DNA from 3 places in the Sinorhizobium sp. 22678 genome. Region 3 is predicted to be linked to each of the others. Evidence: riboswitches for the same ligand, from Rfam matches in the RefSeq annotation. Region 3 holds a riboswitch; each other region holds the start of a gene.
The links. Region 3 has a riboswitch for thiamine pyrophosphate ahead of thiB (thiamine ABC transporter substrate binding subunit). Riboswitches for the same ligand answer to the same signal wherever they lie in the genome.
Positions count from the first base shown of each region.

Region 1: linked by a shared signal. The riboswitch ahead of thiC (phosphomethylpyrimidine synthase ThiC) and the one ahead of thiB (thiamine ABC transporter substrate binding subunit) in region 3 are both predicted to bind thiamine pyrophosphate.
Region 2: linked by a shared signal. The riboswitch ahead of thiD (bifunctional hydroxymethylpyrimidine kinase/phosphomethylpyrimidine kinase) and the one ahead of thiB (thiamine ABC transporter substrate binding subunit) in region 3 are both predicted to bind thiamine pyrophosphate.

Region 1 is NZ_JBQEMS010000003.1:184,574-186,833, reverse strand. It holds gene thiC (phosphomethylpyrimidine synthase ThiC) at 1-1,053, opposite strand, end outside; TPP riboswitch at 1,152-1,263, opposite strand; gene ACTJKL_RS06425 (aq_1923 C-terminal domain) at 1,423-2,260, shown strand, end outside.
Region 2 is NZ_JBQEMS010000006.1:85,100-87,359, forward strand. It holds gene exoP (succinoglycan biosynthesis transport protein ExoP) at 1-86, shown strand, start outside; gene ACTJKL_RS11165 (hypothetical protein) at 135-341, opposite strand; gene thiD (bifunctional hydroxymethylpyrimidine kinase/phosphomethylpyrimidine kinase) at 445-1,245, opposite strand; TPP riboswitch at 1,373-1,475, opposite strand; gene ACTJKL_RS11175 (peroxiredoxin) at 1,689-2,260, shown strand, end outside.
Region 3 is NZ_JBQEMS010000009.1:74,992-77,251, reverse strand. It holds gene thiP (thiamine/thiamine pyrophosphate ABC transporter permease ThiP) at 1-76, opposite strand, end outside; gene thiB (thiamine ABC transporter substrate binding subunit) at 84-1,112, opposite strand; TPP riboswitch at 1,161-1,275, opposite strand; gene ACTJKL_RS15375 (GNAT family N-acetyltransferase) at 1,409-1,894, shown strand; gene ACTJKL_RS15370 (thiamine diphosphokinase) at 1,972-2,260, shown strand, end outside.

The DNA of each region.
Region 1 (2,260 bases), on a different contig from region 3:
GTAGAGGAAGCTCTCGCGGTGGTGATGCAGGCACCACTTCGCCATGATCGAGCCGCCGCGCGAAACGATGCCCGTGACGCGATCCACGGTGAGCGGGATATAGTGAAGCCTGACCCCGGCATGGATGGTGAAATAGTCGACGCCCTGTTCCGCCTGCTCGATCAGCGTGTCGCGGAAGACCTCCCAGGAAAGATCCTCGGCGATGCCGTTTACCTTTTCCAGCGCCTGGTAGAGCGGCACGGTGCCGATCGGTACCGGCGAATTGCGGATGATCCATTCGCGGATGTTGTGAATGTTGCGGCCGGTGGAAAGGTCCATGACCGTGTCGGCGCCCCAGCGGGTCGCCCAGACCATCTTCTCGACCTCCTCGGCCATCGATGAGGTGACGGCGGAATTGCCGATATTGGCGTTGATCTTCACCAGGAAGTTGCGGCCGATGATCATCGGCTCGGCTTCCGGGTGGTTGATATTGGCCGGAATGATGGCGCGGCCGCTCGCCACTTCCTGTCGCACGAATTCCGGCGTCACGAAATCGGGGACCGAGGCACCGAAGCTTTCGCCGTCTCGGGCAAGCGCCTCCTTCGCGGCCTTCCGGCCGAGATTTTCGCGGATGGCGATGAACTCCATCTCCGGCGTGACGATGCCGGCGCGGGCATAGGCGAGCTGGGTTACCGCTTTTCCCGGCTTCGCCTTGAGCGGCTGGTGACGAATCGGGAATTCCGGCGTCAGCCTTTCGCCGGTCGCAAAGCCGTTATCTTCGGCCTTCACCGCACGGCCGTCGTAGCTTTCGACATCGCCGCGCTTCAGAACCCAGTCGCTGCGAAGGCGCGGCAGGCCCGCGTCGATGCGGATATCGGCGTTTTCGACCGTGTAGGGGCCGGAGGAATCGTAAACAGTCACCGGCGGCTCGCCGGAGGTCGGATGCAGCGCGATCTCGCGCATCGGCACGCGGATCTCCGGGTGGATCTCGCCCGGCTTGTAAACCTTGCGGGATGCCGGGAGCGGTCCTTGCGTGACCGAGGGCGCAGCGGCGAGAGGCTTGATTAGATTCATCTTGAGGCTCCAATGTTTTCGCGTTGGAGACCCAGTTCTGAAGCCGGAAGGATGAAAAGACGTATCGCCGATGAATTGCCGATAAACGGAATCCTGGCTGCTGCACGTCTGCACCGTCCCTACGCCAGTATGAACTGGATCAGGTTCAACGGGTCACTGCGCGCGCTAGCAGTATCTCAGCCCCTTGCCGGGACCCCCCTGGTGAATGGCGCAATTAGGGACGGTTATCGCCGCGGCGTCAAGATGGTTTTTGCACCGGCTAAATCCCGTGCGCAGGGCTCGCGCCATGCTTGCAAATGCAAAGTTCTAAATCTACTTACCGTCCGAGTCGAAGCGCCATGATGCGCATAGCGAAAAGGGGTGAAGGTCTTGGGGCAGGCGGAGACGGGGACCAGGAAAAGGGGACGCAAGGCGCTTTGGGCGGCTGTTGCGGTCATCGCAATCGCAGCCGCAGGCGCGACCGGTTACAAGATTGCTGTCGAAAAGAGCGTGAGCAGGCTGATCGCCGAACGGGGCGGCAGAGTGGGCACGGTCGAAGCGGACTTCTTCGGGCGCATTCACCTGCGCGACCTGACGCTGCCGCTGAAGGAAGGATCCGAAATTCGCGTCGCCGCGATCGACGGGCGGCCCAGGATCCTGTTCCTGGACGGCATGCTCGAGGTCAGCGGCGTGGACCTCGATATGCGCCCGGGCAAGATCGCCGTGCCGAAGGTGATCGTCGAGCAGGCGGAGTTCGGTCGCGACACGCTGGCGCAAATGTTCGGCGCGGGAAGCGATCTTTCGCTGCCGAAACAGCTGGCGCTTTTTACGGCAAAGAGCGCCACCGCCCCTGAGGTGATCATCACGCAGACGGTTGCCGGTAGCGAGCAGAAGCTGGTCTACAAGAACGTGGTCTCGGAAGGTATCGTGGATGGCCGCATCGCGCGCTATTCGGCGAGTGGTGCGAGCTTCGAAGCCGGCATAGGCGCCTCCGATGGAGAGGGCGGCGAGGAGAGGCGGCTGACGGGCTCCCTCGGAGCCATGACGGGGCAGGACGTCGATGCCGCCTATCTGGCCCGCATCTATACTGAAAAAGCCGGGCCGGGCGACGGGCAGGCAAGGCCTGTCTATGGGCCATTCTCGATCAAGGATATCGCCTTTTCGGATGGCGAGGCGAGCTTCGGCTATGACGAGGTTCGCAGCAGCGGCGTAAGCATGCGGATGCTGG
Region 2 (2,260 bases), on a different contig from region 3:
GCGACTTCGACGGGGCGGAGAAATACCGCCACCGCTACGGCAAATATTACGTCGAGAATACGATTACGGAAAACAACGCCGCATGAGGCGACCGCGGCCGCGCCACCTGTGCGCGGCCTTTTCGCCCTTCGCCGTCAGACCTTGCGGCGATCGACGATCCAAGCGGCTGCCATTAGCGCGATGACCGCCGCTAGGGCAACGAGTGCCAGCGCATAGAAAAGCGAATATTCGACCAGCGACGGCAGCATCGAAAGACAACGCCGCACCCTGCCAGGCGACCGCCGCCAATCCGGCAGGTCGTCACGGTTGAAAGCCTCCAGCCGGCGGGTAAGAAAATGCATATCGCGAGAACCGATCGCCAATCGAAGCCATGGACGCGGTCATGCTGCTGAACAACAGTGGCGATAGCGAGGCACTTCAGCTCCCCGAACCGTCACCCGGCAGTCAATCTTCCCACCACCGGTGGAAATGATGGACCGGGCCGCGCCCCTGGCCTATCTCCAGGCGGTCGGCGGCGGAGATTGCGGCATGCAGATAGGACTTGGCGGCACTCACCGCTTCGACCAGCGGCAAGCCTTTCGCAAGGCCGGCGGCAATGGCTGCCGACAGGGTGCAGCCGGTGCCGTGGTCGTTGCGCGTCTCGATCCGCGCGGCGGGAAGGCGGACAAGAGTGTCGCCGTCGAAGAAGAGGTCTGTGGCCTCCCGGCCCTTCAAGTGCCCGCCCTTGACCAGAACCGCATATGCGCCGGTCCGCATGATCGCTTCCGCCTGGCGCGCCATCTCCGCCTCGTCCTCGGCGATTGCGCGCCCGGTCATCAGCGCGGCCTCGGCAAGATTGGGCGTGGCGACGAGCGCCAGCGGCAACAGCTCTTCGATGAGCGCCGTAACGGCATCCGGCCGAAGCAACGCGTCGCCGGAGGTCGCAACCATGACCGGATCCACGACGGCCCGTTTTCCGGACCGGCGCAATCCATCGGCAATGGCGGCGATCGTTTCCCGACGCGAGACCATGCCGATCTTGACGGCCTTCACGTCGAGATCGGAGAAGACGGCGTCCATCTGCGCCGACACGATTTCAGCGGAGACATCCTCGACGGCCGTCACGCCCCTGGTGTTCTGGGCCGTGATCGCAGTGATGACGCTGGCGCCGTAAACGCCGAGCGCCGAAAACGTCTTGAGGTCCGCCTGAATACCGGCGCCGCCGCCCGAGTCCGAGCCGGCGATGGTGAGAGCAATCGCCGTCATGCCCAGGCCTCCTTCGCACGAGGGCAGATGATGCTTGCGAGCGGTACGGCAGTGGACGTCATCGATCGATCTCCAGACGGAACATCACGGAGATCCAGGAAAGGCGATGAAAAGGCGAACTTGCCGCTGGCGGCCTTCTTTCCGTTCCTACGCCGGCATGACCCGGATCAGGTTCAAGGGTCCGGCTCAACGCCATCTCAGCACCGTCTGGTGCTCCCCTCGGAATGCGCTATCTATGCGGTTGTGGCAAAGCGATGTCAACGCGCCCGCGCAAAGGCTTGTAAGACCCGGCTTTTAGGCCGGCCGGCAAAAATATACCCGCAGCCCGGCCACCTATGATGCGGTCATTCCTTCTGCCGCCGTCAATCGCTCGTTTCCTCCTCGAAAACGGCGGCGATTGCGTTATTCTTAGCAAAATTTCGTCGTACAGGAGGGAACACGCCATGAGTTTGCGCATCAACGATACCGCCCCTGATTTCACCGCCGAGACAACGCAGGGCACGATCAATTTCCATGAATGGATCGGCGACGGCTGGGCTGTCCTTTTCTCCCATCCGAAGAACTTTACTCCCGTCTGCACCACGGAACTCGGCGCCATGGCCGGCATCGAGCCGGAGTTCCGCAAGCGCGGCGTCAAGATCATCGGCATTTCGGTCGACCCGGTCGAAAGTCACACCAAGTGGAAGAACGACATCAAGGTCGCGACCGGCTTCGAGGTCGACTACCCGCTGATCGGCGACCGCGATCTGAAGGTGGCAAAGCTTTACGACATGCTGCCGGCCGGCGCCGGAGAGACGTCCGAGGGCCGGACGCCTGCGGATAACGCCACCGTGCGTTCGGTCTACGTCATCGGCCCCGACAAGAAGATCAAGCTGATCCTCACCTATCCGATGACCACCGGCCGCAACTTCAACGAGATCCTGCGCGCCATCGACTCGATCCAGCTCACCGCCAAGCATCAGGTGGCAACACCCGCGAACTGGCAGCAGGGCGAGGACGTCATCATCACGGCCGC
Region 3 (2,260 bases):
CGACGAAAAGCAGGATGCCGCCGAGGGCGAAGGCCCCGGCGGCGATTGTCATCTTGCTTTCCTTCGTGCCGGACAATCCGGCCTCAGTTCCGGCTCATGGCGGCCAGCCATTCGTCGACCCAGGCCTTGCGGTTGGCGGCGACCTCCTCGGAGGGAATGAGGAGCGTCTTTTGCGGGTCGACGAGCTTGCTGAAGGCTTCCGGCAGTGGCTCCTTGGTTGCGGTCACCGGCATCATCCAGTTGGTCGTCGGGATGATCGACTGGAATTCCGGACCGATCATGAAGGTCAGGAAGTTTCGGGCGAGTTCCGGGTCCTTCGCGTTCTTCGTCAATGCGGCGACTTCGATCTGGATATAGTGGCCTTCGGCGAAGGGGGCCGCCTGGTAGCGCTCGGTGTTTTCCGCCACCATGTGATAGGCGGGCGAGGTGGTGTAGGAGAGAACCATCGGGGCCTCGCCCTTCGTGAAGAGACCATAGGCTTCCGACCAGCCCGGCGTGACCGTCAGCACGCGGTCCTTGAGCTTCGCCCAAGCCTGGCCGGCCTGGTCGCCATAGACCGACTTCACCCACAGCAGGAGGCCGAGGCCGGGGGTTGAGGTCCGGGGGTCCTCGATGACGATCTTCTGCGACGGATCGCCCTCGACCAGTTCCTTGAGGCTCTTCGGTGGATCGTTCAGCGTCTCGGTGTCGTAGACGACGGCGAAATGGCCGTAGTCATACGGTATGAAGGTGTCGTCGGAGAAGCCGCCCGGGACCTTGACGGAAGCGGTATCGGCGCCGTGTTGCGCGAAGAAGCCGGTCGCCTTCGCCTCCGCCACCAGATTGGTGTCGAGACCGAGTACGATGTCGGCCTTGGATGCCTGACCTTCGAGCTTCAGCCGCGTCAGGAGTTCAACCCCGTCGGCAACCCCTACATAGTCGACCTTGCAGTCGCAGGTCTTCTCGAACGCTTCCGCCACCTTGGCGCCCGGCCCCCATTCGGTGATGAAGCTCTCATAGGTATAGACCGTCAGGGTTTTTTCCGCGGCCGCCGCGCTCACGGAAAATACCGCGATCGAAGCTGCGGCGATCGCAAGCCGGCCAAGGATTTTTCGATGGAGTGAACTGGACATTCTGGCACCTCTCCCTTTGTTGTTGCTGCAATGGGAAAAGCGCGTATCGGTCCGATCGCTTCTAATCCCTCCGCCGGTATGAGCCGGATCAGGTTCCGCGGGTTGGCTCGAAGCCTCTCAGCCACGGTCGCAAAAGCCGACCAGGGCACCCCGTTAGAGCAGCAAGAGATTTAGCTTCCGGCGACGGCTTAGGCAAGCTGAGTTTCAGCAGGGACGTTTGCCGTCCGCGTCAGCCGCGCTATTAAAAGTCAAACAATTACCGGCGTCGTTTGTTCGCCGAAAGCGGAGACAATTTCATGCCAGACATGCTCGTCCGCCTCTATGCCTTGCCCGAGGGCCGCCCATCGCGTCTCGACCCCGACATCCGCATCCGCCGGGCGCTTGCGGCCGAGCGGCGGGCCGTCATTCCCTGGATCGAGGAGCGCTTCGGGGCCGGGTGGGTCGGCGAGGCCGAAACCGCCTTCTCCTCGACGCCGCCGCGCATCCATATCGCTCACCATCGGGATCGGATCGTGGGCTTCGCCTGCCATGACGTAACCGCGCTCGGCTTCTTCGGTCCGACCGGAGTCGACGCGACCATGCGCGGCAAGGGCATCGGCGAGGCCCTGCTCGTCGAAAGCCTGCTATCCATGCGCGCCGCCGGCTATGCCTATGCGATCATCGGCGGCGTCGGCCCTGCCGAATTCTATGCTCGCGCGGTGGGTGCGGTGGAGATCGCCGGGTCGACGCCCGGCATCTACAACGGCATGCTCTTTCCCGGGGATCCGGCGTCCGGAACCTGATCCGCGCAGCATGCGTTCGCAAAACAGCAGCCGGAGCCCTTTTCCTTCGCCGCTGCTTTGCGCTATGGGCTTCTGCCATGACCCGATCACCCTTCACCATCCTGCTCGGCGGCGCGCTGACGCCGACAGACCGGCTTGCTCGACAGCTCGAAGGCAGCCGCTTCGTCGCCGCCGACGGCGGCATGCGCCATGCAAGGACGCTGGGAATCGTTCCCGATCTCTGGGTCGGCGATTTCGATTCCACCGATGAGGCGCTTCTGGCGGAGTTTGCCGGCGTCCCGCGTGAACGCCATCCAGCAGCCAAGAACGCGACCGACGGGGAAATCGCCATCGAGGCAGCCCTCGAGCGTGGCGCGACCTCGCTCG